3 regions of the Paenibacillus albicereus genome follow, and region 3 is predicted to be linked to each of the others. Evidence: riboswitches for the same ligand, from Rfam matches in the RefSeq annotation. Region 3 holds a riboswitch; each other region holds the start of a gene.
What was found. A riboswitch is a leader RNA that binds a small molecule or an ion and turns the genes downstream of it on or off. The one in region 3 is predicted to bind thiamine pyrophosphate.
Positions count from the first base shown of each region.

Region 1: linked by a shared signal. The riboswitch ahead of HGI30_RS01865 (ECF transporter S component) and the one ahead of thiC (phosphomethylpyrimidine synthase ThiC) in region 3 are both predicted to bind thiamine pyrophosphate.
Region 2: linked by a shared signal. The riboswitch ahead of HGI30_RS12720 (ABC transporter substrate-binding protein) and the one ahead of thiC (phosphomethylpyrimidine synthase ThiC) in region 3 are both predicted to bind thiamine pyrophosphate.

Region 1 covers NZ_CP051428.1:409,101-414,023, reverse strand. The annotation lists gene HGI30_RS01880 (helix-turn-helix transcriptional regulator) at 1-65, opposite strand, end outside; gene HGI30_RS01875 (VOC family protein) at 308-775, shown strand; gene HGI30_RS01870 (aldo/keto reductase) at 1,090-2,022, opposite strand; TPP riboswitch at 2,174-2,283, shown strand; gene HGI30_RS01865 (ECF transporter S component) at 2,544-3,161, shown strand; gene HGI30_RS01860 (ABC transporter ATP-binding protein) at 3,166-4,923, shown strand, end outside.
Region 2 covers NZ_CP051428.1:2,858,523-2,863,445, reverse strand. The annotation lists gene HGI30_RS12730 (Ger(x)C family spore germination protein) at 1-517, shown strand, start outside; gene HGI30_RS12725 (GerAB/ArcD/ProY family transporter) at 525-1,685, shown strand; TPP riboswitch at 1,827-1,934, shown strand; gene HGI30_RS12720 (ABC transporter substrate-binding protein) at 2,114-3,136, shown strand; gene HGI30_RS12715 (thiamine-binding protein) at 3,166-3,468, shown strand; gene HGI30_RS12710 (ABC transporter permease) at 3,458-4,339, shown strand; gene HGI30_RS12705 (ABC transporter ATP-binding protein) at 4,336-4,923, shown strand, end outside.
Region 3 covers NZ_CP051428.1:1,700,892-1,705,814, forward strand. The annotation lists gene HGI30_RS07410 (TetR/AcrR family transcriptional regulator) at 1-382, opposite strand, end outside; gene HGI30_RS07415 (hypothetical protein) at 422-982, opposite strand; gene HGI30_RS07420 (NAD(P)/FAD-dependent oxidoreductase) at 1,199-1,981, opposite strand; gene HGI30_RS07425 (hypothetical protein) at 2,273-2,437, shown strand; TPP riboswitch at 2,532-2,635, shown strand; gene thiC (phosphomethylpyrimidine synthase ThiC) at 3,006-4,766, shown strand; gene HGI30_RS07435 (ThiF family adenylyltransferase) at 4,798-4,923, shown strand, end outside.

The DNA.
Region 1 (4,923 bases), 1.3 Mb from region 3:
AACTGCGCGGCGATGCCCTCGGCCAGCTCCGTCAGCATCGGCAGCATGGCCGCTACCGTCCGCATCGGCCTTCCTCCCTTCGACCGGATTGACGGATTCCGTCATCCGAATGCGATTATCCTTCATTCCTGTCCTCTCTATCCTACACCTACAGACATCGAGCGGGCAAACTTTTTTTCTGTTTCCTGACGGTTTGTCAGGATGCAAGAGGAACTTTCCGCCACCGCTCAGCGTCTAAGGAAGTGAGGACAAGAAGAACAAAGAAAAGGGGATCCATGAAATGAAGGATAAAGCGTCGAAGGAGAGCTTGATCGAAGGCTTGTACGAGGCTCACTTGCCGGTGTCCGACCTAGAGCGCAGCCGAGCGTTCTATGCCGGTTTAGGCCTTCGCCAGGCTTGGGAGGACGAGGACACGATCTTTTTCTGGATCGAGGAAGGACGCAGCTGGCTCGGCTTATGGCTCGCTCCGGAGCTGGCGGCGCTGCCCTACCATCCGGCGATCCGGCACGTGGCGTTCCGCACCGACTGGGAGGGGCTCCTGCGCAGCGCGGCCTGGCTCGAGTCGGCCGGCATCGAGCCGGTGCCGTTCGGGCGGCAGCCGGACGCTTCCCCTTTCGTTCGCCCTCACCAGGCGAACGCGTCGATCTATTTCGACGACCCCGACGGCAACAGCCTGGAGCTGATGTGCTCCGTGGCGGTGCCCGAGGACTGGCGGGAGCATACGGGCAAAATTCCGGCATCCGCGTGGCCGCCGGACAAAGAACCCCAGCGTTGAAGCGGGCTTCCGGGCGTCGTCTGGCGAGCGCACAGGCGATCCGCCCTCTCGTCATGGGCGCGGCGCTGCGAGCTCGCTGACGGTAACCTTGTCGCACGAAGGAACGGCCGTACTCGGCAAGGAGCCTCTCCGCGAGCGGAGACGCTAAAGAGCCTTCATCCGCTTGTGCGGATGAAGGCTCTTTTTCACCTGCGGCCTGGTTACGGGGGATCAAGCCTGTCCCTTCGGGAGCCGCCAGCTTGGGGAACCCGCGTCCCGTACGCAATCGTCATCGCCGAACTCCTTCGACCCGACCGCCCCGAGCCGCGTTCCGCCTATGCGCGGGCCGGTGCCGGCACTTCCTGCGGATGCGGCTCCGTCACGAGCGCGACCGCGTCGGCGTTGCTCTGCACCTGCTGCGGATTTTTGCAGCCGGGGATGACGGACGTCACCGCCGGATGGCGCAGGCACCAAGCGAGCGCCCAGGCCGCCATGTCGACGCCCTGCGGCACCTCTTCCACGGCGATGCGCTCTACTTCCTCCAGGCGGCGGCGCACCAGCTCCGCGTCCTGGCGATGGCGCACGTCGGTCGCGCCGAAGGATGTGCCCGGCTTGTACTTCCCGCTCAGGAAGCCGCTCGCGAGCGGGACCCGCGCCAGCACGCCGAGGTCCTGCGCCTGACAGGCGGGAAAGACGCGCTCCTCCGGCTTGCGGTCGAGCCGGTTGTAGACGACCTGGATCGCCTGCGAGCCGACGCGCGTCGAGCCTTCCGTCTGGTGGAGATTGTCGTTGCTGCCGATGGAGGTGCCCAGATGGCGGATCTTGCCGGCCTGCACCTGCTTGTCCAGCGCCGTCCACAGGTCGTCGTTGTCGAACGCCGCGTCCGGGCCCGAATGGAACTGGTACAGGTCCACGTAGTCGGTCCGCAGCGCCTTCAGCGAGGCGTCCAGCTGGCGCACGACGTCCCCCGCCCCGTACACGTCGGTCCGCTTGAACCGCTCATGGAAATGATGGCCGAACTTCGTGGCGACGATCCAGTCCTCGCGCTTGCGGCGGCTCAAGTACCCCCCGATGAGCTGCTCCGACAGATGGTCCCCGTAGCATTCCGCCGTGTCGATCAGGTTGATGCCGAGCTCCGCGCCCTTGTCGAGGATCGCGTCGACCTCGTCCTGCGAGAAGTCCATGCCCCATTCCCCGCCGAATTGCCAGGTGCCGATGCCGACGACCGACACGTTCAGCTCCGTCTTGCCCAAGCGTCGATAGTTCATTGAACAATCCCTCCTTTCCTCCAGCTTACCCGCCCCGGAAAGCGGATGCAACCGAGCTTGGGGCCGCGGCCCCTTCCGCGCCCCCGTCGGCCCTCGCCGCTTCTTTTCCTATTGCCGAACCGGATTTTCCAAGGTATAGTAAGAGCACTTTCATAGCATGCATGGGGGCTCGATGAAGTCGGGCTGAGACTGCGGCCGCATGCCGCTGACCATTGATCTGATCTGGGTAATGCCAGCGTAGAGAGAATGCATCGCGCCACTCGGGCAAGGCCCCGTCCGTTCGGAGGACATCCGTCCTCCGCTCCACTCGGGCGGGCAATCCTTTCCCGACCGGCCTGCCGCGCGCAGGCCGGCCGAGTCCCTGCGGCCCGCCGCCGCAGGGGACGCACGCGCGCTTGTCCGATTCCATCTGCCCGCCGGCTGTCCGGCGGGCTTTTTTCGTATCCGCCTGCGGGCAGCCGCCCCGGGATCATGCCGCTGTGAGAGATCGACTCCCCATTCGAAAGGAAGCTGATCCTCCCATGTCCACCGCAACCCCGTCCCGCCGCCGGCCGCGCTCCGGCCATCGCCTCACTCTCGCCGACATCCTCGTCACGATCGTCATCTCGGTCGTCTTCGGCCTCGTCTACAAGGTCTGGGGCCCGATGTACGACGTCCTCAAGCCGCTCGGCCTGCACGCCGAGCAGCTCAGCTACGGCATGTGGTTCATGGCCGGCACGTTCGCCTTCCTGCTCATCCGCAAGCCCGGCGTGGCCATCCTGGCGGAAGTCTCCGCCGCCGCGATCGAGGCGTTCCTCGGCGGATCGTGGGGCATCTCGACGCTCTGGTACGGCCTGTTCCAGGGCCTCGGCGCCGAGCTGTTCTTCGCGTTGTTCCTGTACCGCAAGGCCGGTCCGATCGTCGCCGTGCTCGCCTCCATCGGTGCCGCCGTCGCCTCGATCTTCATCGACCGCTACTACGGCTACATCGACCAGCTCGCGTTCTGGAACTACGCGCTGTTCGTCTCGATGCGGCTGCTCGGCAGCATCGTCATCGCCGGCCTGTTCGCCTGGGCGCTGGCCCGCGCGCTCGAGCGCACCGGCGTGACGAGCCTGCTGCGTCCGGCTTCCGCCAAGGACTACGACGCGCTGGAGGGCTGAGGCGATGCCCTTCAGGACTAGGCGCGAGGCAGCTTCGCAGAGCGAGGCGCGGATAAGCGTAGCCGGAGCGGCTGCGGGCCCGGCGCTTGATCGCAACGCCGCTGCCGGTCGCACCCCACGGTGGGCGGAAGCAGCTGAAGCGGCTGCCGGAGGCTGCGCCTCGGACGCCCCGGACGCACCGGTCGCGGCCGAGGCGATCCGCCTGCGGCTCAAGTACCCCGGCGAGGACGCGCCGCTGCTGTTCCGCGACCTCGACGTGACGATCCGGCGCGGCGAGAAGGTGCTGCTGCTCGGACCGAGCGGCTGCGGCAAGTCGACGCTGCTGCAGGTGCTCGGCGGCCTCGTGCCCTCGGCGATCCCGATTCCGCTCAAGGCCGAGCGGCTCGTCGTGCCGGAGCGGCCGGGCTACGTCTTTCAGGATCCGGAGGCGCAATTCTGCATGCCTTATGCGGACGAGGAGATCGCGTTCGCGCTGGAAAACCAAGCCGTGCCCCGCCAGGAGATGCCGGGACGGATCGCGGCGTGCCTGGCGCAGGCCGGTCTCGTCCTGCCCGATCCGCATACGGCCATCTCGGCGATGTCCCAAGGGATGAAGCAGCGGCTCGCCGTCGCCTCGATGCTGGCCGTCGGTCCCGACGCGCTGCTGCTCGACGAGCCGACCGCGCTGCTCGACGCCGACGGCACGGCCCAGGTATGGGACGCGCTGCGCCGCATCTGGGACGGCCGCACCGTGCTCATCGTGGAGCACAAGATCGACCTCATCGCCGGCGACATGGACCGCATCCTGCTGTTCTCGCCGGACGGCCGGCTGGAGGCGGACGGTCCGCCGGAGCGGATTTTCCGCGACTGCCGCGAGCATCTGCGCCGCTATGGGGTGTGGTACCCGGGCTTCTGGGACGACGAGGCCGCGCGGCGGGCCTCCGGATGGGGCGGGCCGACTCCGGCCGCTTCATCCGGAGAAGCGTCCGCGGAGGAGAAGGCTCTCGGCGCTTCGCCGCCCGCACCGCCCCCGGCAGGCGCGGAGAGCGCCCGGGACAGCGTTCGGACCGCGTCCTCTGCGCCGGCGATCGGACCGCACGCCGCGACGCTCCCGCACGCGGCCGCCTGCACGGCTGCGCGGACACCGCTGCTGGAGCTGGACGGCTTCGCCGGGCTGCGCGGCCGAGAAGTCAAGGTGCGGGCCGACCGCCTGCGCGTCTGCGCCGGCGACTGGATTGCCGTCACCGGAGCCAACGGCGCCGGCAAGAGCACGCTGCTGCTCGCCATCATGCGGCTCGTCCGCAGCGAAGGGCGGATGCGCCTCTTGGGCGTGCCGGATACCCGGCTGCGCAAGCCCCGGCAGGCGGCGCAGCTGGCGGCGTACTGCTTTCAGAATCCGGAGTTCCAGCTCGTCACGGACAGCGTCGCCGAGGAGCTGGCGTACTCCATGCCGGAGGGACTCGCTCCGCAGGAGCGGGCCGACCGTACCGGCGAGCTGCTCGGGCGGTTCGCGCTGAGCGGGCTGGAGCTGCGCCACCCGTATCAGCTGTCGATGGGACAGAAGCGCCGTCTGAGCGTCGCTTCCGCGATGGCCAGCGGCCAGCGGCTGCTGCTGCTCGACGAGCCGACGTTCGGCCTCGACGCCGCCGGCACCGTCTCGATGATGGAGCAGCTCGAGGAGCTGCGCCGGAGCGGCTGCGCCATCCTCATGGTGACGCATGACGACGAGCTCGTCCGCCGCTTCGCCACCCGCCTCTGGCAGGTCGAGCAAGGAGTCGCGCGG
Region 2 (4,923 bases), 1.2 Mb from region 3:
ATGGCTCAGCACGCATGAGGCGAGGGGGCTGCTGTGGGTGCGGGGCCAGGCCAAGGAGACGACCGTCTCGTTCTCTTGCCCGGACGAGAAGCTCAAGCGCAACAGCATCCGGCTGCGGAGGACGCATGCGCGGGTAAGGCCCTATCGAGAAGGCGAAGGCTGGCGGATGCGGATCGAAGAGAGCGCCGAGGGGACGCTGCTCGAGTACAATTGCGAGGGCTCCTTGGACAAGCCGCAGGACCTGGAAAGGCTGGAGGAGCGAATCGAGCGGGAGCTGCGGAACGACATGGAAAGCGGCATCCGCGCCTCGCAGCGGCTGGGAGCGGACCTGGCCGGCTTCGGCCAGGCGCTTCGGCTGAGCGATCCGCGCGGATGGAAGGAAGTGGAGAAGGAATGGAACGAGCAGGTGTACCCGCAGGTTCGGTCCGAGTTCGACCTGCACGTTAAGATCGCCCGCACGGGCCGAAGCAACCGGTCGTACGTACAGGCGGCGGAGGACGCGCGCCGGAAGGAGTGAGTCGCCTATGGACAACCGCGGGGTAAGCGCCGGACAGATCGCGATTTTCCTGATCCTGTTCTGCATCGGCAGCACGCCGATGTTCGAGCTCGGCATCGAGGCGGGCCAGGATTCCTGGATAGCCCTGAGCGCGGCGGCAGCGGCGGGATTGGGCGTGCTTTGGGTGTACCGGACGCTGCAGAACCGGGCGCCCGAGGAGGATCTGGCCGGCTTGTTCAAGCTTCATTTCGGCAAGGCGTTGGGCACGCTGCTCGGCATCGCATTCGCGCTGCTGATCGCCTACGAGTCGATGCGCAACGTCCGCGATTTCGGCGAGCTGACGGCGATGACGCTGCTCCCGGAGACGCCGCTCTGGTGCACGATGCTGCTCATCGTCGGGATCGGCTTCTATACGGTCACCAAAGGGGTCGATACGTTCTTTCGGATCGCGCAAGTGCTGCTGCCGGTGCTCGCCGGAAGCTACATGCTGCTGCTCGTGCTGCTGCTGGCCTCGGGCCGGATCGATCCGGACCGGCTAAGGCCGGTGCTGGAGCATGGACCGATGCCGGTGCTGCAGGCGGCGTTTCCGAACCTGATCGCCTTTCCGTTCAGCCAGACGATCGTGCTGCTCGTCTTCTGGAAATACGCGGCGGCCAACAAGCAGACCGGGGCGGCCAGTTATGCCGCATACGGGCTCGTCGCCATCTTCCTGATCGCGGTCAATGCCGTCATCATGATGGTGCTCGGCCCGGCCATGGCGTCGATCAAGGCGTTGCCGACGCTGGAGGCGGTCGAGCTGATTCGGCTGGCGAACTTCATCGAACGGCTGGACATCCTGGTGACGCTGCTGCTCTACATCGGGCTCTACGTCAAAATATCCGCGCTGTATCTGGCCTCCGCGCTGCTGCTGCGCTCGGCCTGCCGCTTGCCGCTGCCTGCCGGCGCGATCGGGCTCGGCGCCCTCATCTACGGGACCTCTTTTCTTGAACCGACGAATACGTTCCATCTATGGCTCGGCCTGGAGCTCGGACTCAAGCTGACGCCGTTCTATCAGCTCGTGCTGCCGGGGATCATGCTGCTGACTGGCGTCGGCTGGGTGAAGCGCAAGGCCGAGCGGCAGCGGAAAAAGAAAGCCGGAGAAGGGCAGGGCGGAGCGGAGCCTGCTCCCCGGGCGCAGCCGTCCGCATGAAGCTCCGGTCGAAAGCGCGAACCGCGACCAAGCCGCCGAACGAAGGATTCGGCGGCTTCCGCTTTTTCGCTCCGAGCTTCGCCATCGTTCGACAATCCGGTTGCAATCGGCCCGCTCTCTGCTATAATGGCTCTATTGACAACCGCATAGCTGGGGAGCTGGCGCACGCCGGCTGAGAGGGGAGAAGCATCCCGACCCGTACACCTGATCTGGATAATGCCAGCGTAGGAACCGTATGCAGCCGCCTGACCGGCGGCAAGCCCCTTGGGGGAGCTTGCCGAGGTCCCAGCGCGATCTGCCATGACATCATGACGTCTTCCTTGGGGGAGGCGTCTTTTTTCGTTGGACGGGCTCAGGTGCGCGGAGGAAGGGAAGGCGGACCGCGAACCCAGGCGAAGCGGATCGAGAGAAGAAAGCAGGGGAGAGCAATGGGGAACAGGAACAGATGGACAAGCGGCGTGCTGGCGGCGGCGCTGGCGATCGGGCTGGCCGGCTGCGGCGGCACGGCCGAGGAGAACGGCGGAGCGGCGGCGACGGACGCGCCGCTGCAAAAGGTGAAGGTCGTGCTCGACTGGACGCCGAACACGAATCATACGGGACTGTATGTGGCGCGCGACAAGGGCTATTTCAAGGAGCATGGCCTGGACGTCGAGATCGTGCAGCCGCCGGAGGGGACGGCCGCCGACACGCTCGTCGCCAAGGGAGAGGCGCAGTTCGGCGTCGGCTACCAGGAGAACTTGACGCTGGCGCGCACGCAGGAGCTGCCGCTCGTCTCGGTCGCGGCGGTCATCCAGCACAATACGTCGGGGTTCGCCTCGCCGGCGGACAAAGGAATCAAGGAGCCGAAGGACTTCGAAGGCAAGACGTACGGCGGCTGGGGAGCGCCGGTCGAGCAGGAGGTGCTCGCCTCGCTCATGCAGGAGCAGCAGGCGGAAGTCGGGAAGGTCAGGATCGTCAACATGGGCAACGCCGACTTCTTCACCGCCGTCAAGCGCGACATCGACTTCGCCTGGATTTTCTACGGGTGGACGGGCGTCGAGGCGGAGCTTCGCGGCGAGCAGCTGAACATGGTGTATCTGACCGACTACAGCGACAAGCTCGACTACTATACGCCGCTGTTGCAGACGAGCGAGAAGCTGATCGCCGAGCAGCCGGAGCTGGTGCGCGCGTTCGTCGCCGGCGCTTCGGAAGGCTACGAGGAGGCGATCCGCGATCCCGAGGGAGCGGCGGATGTGCTGATCGCGGCCGTGCCCGACCTGAATCCGGAGCTCGTGCGCGCCAGCCAGAAGTGGCTGAGTCCCAAGTACCAGGACGACGCGGCCCGCTGGGGCGAGCAGAAGGCCGAGGTATGGAACGGGTACGCCGACTGGATGGTCGAGCACGGCCTGATGGACGCCAAGCCGGATCTGGCGAAGGCGTTCACGAACGAGTTCCTGCCTGAAGGCAAGTGATTCCCAGACATCGAGAGGAGTGCATCGACATGGCCAATGCGCTGGTTAGCATCCAGATTTTGCCGACGACGCCGGGAGGACAGAGCGTCCTGCCTTACGTCGATCGTGCGATCGACATCATCAAGGAGGCCGGCGTGCCGTACCGCGTCGCCCCGCTGGAGACGACGATGGAGGGCGACCTGCAGGAGCTGCTCGCGGTCGTCGCCCGCATGAGCGAGGCGATGGCCGACCTCGGCTGCCCGTCGGTCATCTCCCAGGTCAAGATCTACTACAATCCGGAGAACGGGGCCTCGATGGACCGTCTGCTTGAAAACTACCCGGATGGCCAGTAGCGGCCGACGCGAGCCGGAGCGGACCGGGCCGGGCGGGAGCGATGCCGTCCGGCGCGAAGCGGCAGCCGGGGCCGCTCCGGCAGAGCGTGCGGGCGGCGGGCGGGGGCGCGCGCGGCTGAAAGCGGCAGGACCGCCGCTCGTCGTGCTTGCGGCGCTGCTGCTGCTCTGGGAGGCGGCGGTGCGGCTGTGGGGCGTCGAGGCCTGGCTGCTGCCTTCGCCGAGCCGCATCCTGGCCGATGCGTGGGAGGCGCGGGAGCGGCTCGCGGGCCATGCCGGCGCGACGCTGAGCCTGACGCTGCTCGGCTTCGCGGGAGGATCGGCGGCGGGCTTCGCGCTCGCCGCCTTGCTGCATCTGCTCCCGCTCGTGCGCGCGGGCGTCTACCCGCTGCTCGTGCTGTCGCAGAACGTGCCGATCATCGCGCTCGGCCCGCTGCTCGTCATCTGGTTCGGCTTCGGACTGCTGCCCAAGCTGCTGCTCGTCATGCTCGTCTGCTTCTTTCCCGTCTGCGTCGCGATGCTCGGCGGCCTGCGCGGGGCCGATCCGGCGCTGGAGCGCTACCTGCGCATGATCGGGGCGGGCCGCTGGCGGCGCTTCGCGAGCCTTGAGCTGCCGAGCTCCGCGCCGCATCTTTTCTCCGGGCTCAAGCTCGCGGCGTCGTACAGCGTGACGAGCGCGGTCGTGGCCGAGTGGATCGGCTCGGATCGCGGCCTCGGCTATTTCATGCTGCTGTCGTCCAAGGGCTTCAAGACGTCGCTCGTGTTCGCGGGCGTCGCCATCGTCGTCGGGCTCAGCCTGCTGCTCGTCGCCGCCGTCGCGGGGGCCGAGCGGCTCGCGCTGCGCTGGCGCGCGGAGAGGGGGGGAACGGCATGACGCGACGGCAATTCATGGAGACGCCGCTGGAGAGCGGCAGGTCGGGAGGAGCTCGGGCATCGTCCGCTGGCGGCAAGCCGTCGACTCCCGTGCTCGAGGTCGACCAGGTGTCGCTGTCGTATCCGCATGGGTCCGGGCGGACGGTCGTGCTCGGCGGCGTCAGCCTGAGCGTCGGCGCGGGCGAGTTCGTATCGCTGCTCGGTCCGTCGGGCAGCGGCAAGACGACGCTGCTCGGGCTCGTCGGCGGACTGGAGCGGCCGGATTCGGGCCGCATCCTCGTCGCCGGCGAGCCCGCCGGCAGCCGGCCGGGCCTTGCGGCGTACATGCCGCAGCAGGCGGCGCTGCTGCCCTGGCGCACCGTGCAAGGCAACGTCGAGCTGGCGCTGCGGATCGCCGGGCGCGGCCGGGACGAGGCGCGGAGGCTCGCGCGGGAAGGACTGGAGCGGCTCGGACTCGCGCGGCATGCGCGCAGCTATCCGCAGGTGCTGTCCGGCGGCATGCAGCAGCGCGTCTCGTTCCTGCGCGCGCTGCTGTCGCCGCAGCCGCTCATACTGCTCGACGAGCCGTTCGGCGCGCTCGACGCG
Region 3 (4,923 bases):
TGATCTCGCGCGCCTCCTCCGGCACGCCCTCCGATGCCCGCGCCTGATGGATCAGCAGGAACGACAGCCGGGCTTCCTCGCTCATCGCTTCATGGAGGAAGTGCCGCAGCTTGTCGATGACGGTGCCGGGATGGCCCAGCATCTCCTCGACGCCGCCGCCTGCGCCGAGCATCGCCTCGCGCACGAGAGCGATGAACAGCTCATCCTTGGACTTGAAGTAATGGTACAGCAAGCCGTGGCTGATGCCGGCGGCCGCCGCGATCATGCTCATCTTGGTGAGGACGGGGCCGCGGCGGGCGAAGACGCCCAGAGCGGCGTCTATGATCTGCTCCCTGCGCTCGTCGCGGATGGCATGCAGCTGGTCTTCGTTGAGTGGAGCCATGGCATTCGACCTCGAATCTGTATAAGGACATCTTTTTCCCTACGATACCTCATTCGGAGCGCGGGAGCAATCGGGCGCGAAGGGAAGGTTCCGTTCCAGGAACATGCGGAGGCTCTCGCCGGGCTCAAGAATCTCCTCCAGCCAATCCTCGCGCCCGCAGCGGATCAGGATCGAACGGACCGCTTCTTCGCCGAACAGCGCGGATGGAGGCAAGTCGAGTCCCTGGACGCCCAGGATGGGCCCGAACAGCTCCATGTCCCCGCCTTGCAGCGCCTGCTTGCGAGCGATGTCCAGATAGGACTGGCAGAACGCGATGCCGCGTCTCGACAACGGACCCTCGTAGGCGACTCCCGGCCACTTCATGTCCGCAACGACGATCGTCCACCAGGCCGGGAGCACGATGGACGCGAAACGGCGAAGCAGCTTCCGTTCCCAGCCTGGGGGTGAAGCATCCGCCTGTGCAGAGGCAGCTTGATCCGCCAGCGCTTTCCCCAGCTCTGCCGCTTCGGCCGCCGCGACCGTGATGCCCTGCCCGTAGATCGGATCGAAGCTGCAGATCGCATCCCCGATGACGAGCAGGCCGGAAGGCCAAAGAGGCATGGATTCGTAATGCGTCCAGCGGCATTCCGGAACGCGGAAGGCTTGCGGGTCGCCGGCCGGCTCAAGCTGCGCGAGGATTTCGGCGAGCAGCGGATGGACGAGCTCGGCGGCAGCCGGCTCATATCGGTTCGGATCGACCGGCGGATGGATTCCGCCTGCGCTGTAGAGCGTCGTTTCGGCAAGGCCGTTCTCGATCGGGCTGAAGACGCCGGAGCCTTACGAGAGCGCTGGATCGCCGTCGATCACCACCGTGGCGTACTTGTCGCGCAGAGACTCGGAAATGCGGTAATACCGGGTACTGTAGGCGAGACGTGCATGAAGGCTTTCCTTGTCCGGCTTGCCAAGTCCGAGCTGTTCAAGCCAAGCGGGCAGCTTGGAGTAGCGGCCGGAGGCGTCGACGACCAGATCCGCTTCGAGATCGAACGGAGATTCGCCTTGGCTTCCGCGGGATTCTTTGAGACGCACGCCGGTGACGGCGAGCCGTTCGCCCGCTGTCTCGGTCAACAGGGAGGCCGCTTCGCGCTGTTGAAGCAGGCGGATGCGCGGCTCCTCCAGCACGCGGCAGCGGATGACCCACTCCAGCAGGGGACGGGAGCAGCCTTCGTCCTTCTCGTAAGGGAAGTTCAACGCTCCGAGCGGGGAGATGAAATGCATTTCCTTTCCCCCGCGCTCGTAGGCTCCGGCCGCGATCAAGTCGTCGGTCCAGCCGGGGAACAGCTCGGTGAGGATGTTCTTGCCCAAATTCTGAAGCCGGTGCGGATGCCGGTCCTGAGGCGTGCCCGGCCGATTCGCCGGATGATCGGGGAGCGCATCCCGCTCGAGGAGCACGACCTCTTCATAATGGGCGGCAAGGGTATTGGCTGCAAGCAGGCCGGCCATGCTGCCTCCGATGACGACGGCTCGGGAACGGGGAAGGGCGGCTGGAGTCGGGCTTGCGGCGGAATGGGCCTGCTTGTCGTGCTCGGCGTTGGTATGGGGAATCAGGCGGTCGGTCGTCATGGTTTCATCGCTCCTAAATTTTGATTGATTTGTTCAGTCAATGATTAGCGTGATGAGGCTGGATGAGGTGTTGGCGGTGGGAAATGAAACGAACGGCATCTCCATTAAATAAATTGACTGAATGAGTCAATCAAAATATAGTCGCGTAGAATCGTCCTGTCAATAGGTGACGAGCAAAAAGTCCAAGTGTTGCGGGAGAGGGGGGATGGTGGAGATAATGAAATATAGTAATCAATTATAGTAATCAATTATAGTAATCAAATATGGTCGTTTAAAGAAGATATATTACAAGTGAGAGATCATGATGAGTGGATTGTGTTGGATTTAGGCTGGTATCCTGAATTTAATCTAGATGATGGTTCATTTAAATTAGTTGTAGTTAAAAGCAATGATTGGTTGAATCCATTGTATGAAAACAGAACCAAAGATATTGAAATTGTAATTGAATATATTTAAAAAAAGCGATTGATTTTGCGGAAAACTGTTCGCCTTAGATTAATATCGTATAAACTTGACACCCCCTCCTCTCCCGTCGTATAGTCAGAACCAAGATATCCACTAGGGGCGCCCGCGAGGGCTGAGATAAAGCGAAGCTTTGGTCCCTTCGAACCTGATCTGGGTCATGCCAGCGTAGGAAAGTGGTCGAATCGCGCAACGTTTGTATCGGTCTGCGTCCGTTCGCCGCTTCCTGTCCGGGGAGGCGGCTTTTTTGCGCCCTGCCAAGCGGATGGGGAGGAGGCGAGGACGTTCGGATAAGAAGGATAGAGGCTGAAAAGACAAGGGCGGCCCGGTCGGAATGCTTCGCCGGCTGCCTTGCGTCGAAGGCGCGGGAAGCACTCCCGTGCAGACTGCTCCCTCCTGAACCCTTCTCCGAAGCTCCCCCAACCTGGCGGCTGGCGCAGACCGAGCCAAGCCCCGCCGTCCCGGCTCGCAATGAGCCGTCACGGAACGATGCGCAGCCCGACTTCTTTGCTCTCTAGCCTCCTAGCGGATATTCCACAACCGCGAGGAGGTTTTTTTTGATATGCCCATCTTGACGAAGCCGCTGCCGGGAAGTCGCAAGGCGTACATAGAAGGAACGACGCCGGGCGTGCGCGTGCCGGTGCGCGAGATCGCGCTGACGGACAGCGACGTGCGCGGACGGCAGGTGCCGAACGAGCCGGTGCGCGTATACGATTCCAGCGGGCCGTATACGGACGAGAGCTATGTCGCGGACATCCGGCGCGGTCTGCCCGCCCAGAGAGAGAGCTGGATCGAGGAGCGGGGCGACACGGAAGCCTACGAGGGCCGCGAGGTGCGGCCGGAGGACAACGGCTTCCTCGATGCGGAAAAGGCGGCGGCGAAAGGAGCGGAGCTGTTCCCGCCGACCGGCCGCCAGCCGCTGCGGGCCAAGCCCGGCCGCAACGTGACGCAGCTGCATTACGCGCGGCGCGGCATCGTGACGCCGGAGATGGAATTCATCGCCCTCCGCGAGGGGATGGAGCCGGAGTTCGTGCGCAGCGAGGTGGCCGCCGGCCGCGCGATCATCCCCGCCAACATCAACCACCCGGAGATCGAGCCGATGATTATCGGGCGGAACTTTCATGTGAAGATCAACGCCAACATCGGCAACTCCGCCGTCGCCTCCTCGATCGAGGAGGAGGTCGAGAAGATGACGTGGGCGACGCGCTGGGGCGCGGACACGATCATGGACCTGTCCACCGGCAAGAACATCCACACGACGCGCGAATGGATCGTCCGCAACTCGCCCGTCCCGGTCGGCACGGTGCCGATCTACCAGGCGCTGGAGAAGGTGAACGGCAAGGCGGAGGACCTGAGCTGGGAGGTGTTCCGCGATACGCTCATCGAGCAGGCGGAGCAGGGCGTCGACTATTTCACGATCCATGCGGGCGTGCTGCTGCGCTACGTGCCGCTGACGGCGAAGCGCGTGACGGGCATCGTCAGCCGGGGCGGCTCGATTCTGGCGGCGTGGTGCCTCGCCCATCATCGGGAGAACTTCCTGTACACGCATTTCGAGGAAATCTGCGAGATCATGAAAGCGTACGACGTCAGCTTCTCGCTCGGCGACGGCCTCCGTCCCGGCTCGATCGCCGACGCCAACGACGAGGCGCAGTTCGCGGAGCTGGACACGCTCGGCGAGCTGACGAAGATCGCCTGGAAGCACGACGTGCAGGTGATGATCGAAGGCCCCGGCCACGTGCCGATGCATCTCATCAAGGAGAACATGGACCGCCAGCTCGCGGTGTGCGACGAGGCGCCTTTCTACACGCTCGGTCCGCTGACGACGGACATCGCGCCGGGCTACGACCATATCACGAGCGCGATAGGGGCGGCGATGATCGGCTGGTTCGGGACGGCGATGCTGTGCTACGTGACGCCGAAGGAGCATCTGGGCCTGCCGAACAAGGAGGATGTGAAGGAAGGCGTCATCACCTACAAGATCGCCGCCCATGCGGCCGATCTGGCCAAGGGCCATCCGCGCGCGAGGCTGCGGGACGACGCGCTGTCCAAGGCGCGCTTCGAGTTCCGCTGGCGCGACCAGTTCCATCTGTCGCTCGATCCCGAGCGGGCGATGAGCTATCACGACGAGACGCTGCCTGCCGAGGGGGCGAAGACGGCCCATTTCTGCTCCATGTGCGGGCCGAAGTTCTGCAGCATGCGCATCACGCAGGACATCCGCGACTATGCGGAGCGCGAAGGGCTGGAGACAACGGAGGCGATCGAGGCAGGCATGAAGGAGCAGGCGGACGCGTTCAAGGCGGGCGGCGGCAAGATTTATGCTTGAGGAGAACTCGACGGGGGCTGAGGAGGCTGGAGTGCCGGCCCAAGGGCTGAGCGCGGAGAGGCGCGAGCGCTTCTCGCGGCAGATGCGTTTCGCGCCGATCGGCGAAAACGGCCAGCTGGCGCTTGTCCGCTCCCGCGTGCTGATCGCCGGCGTCGGC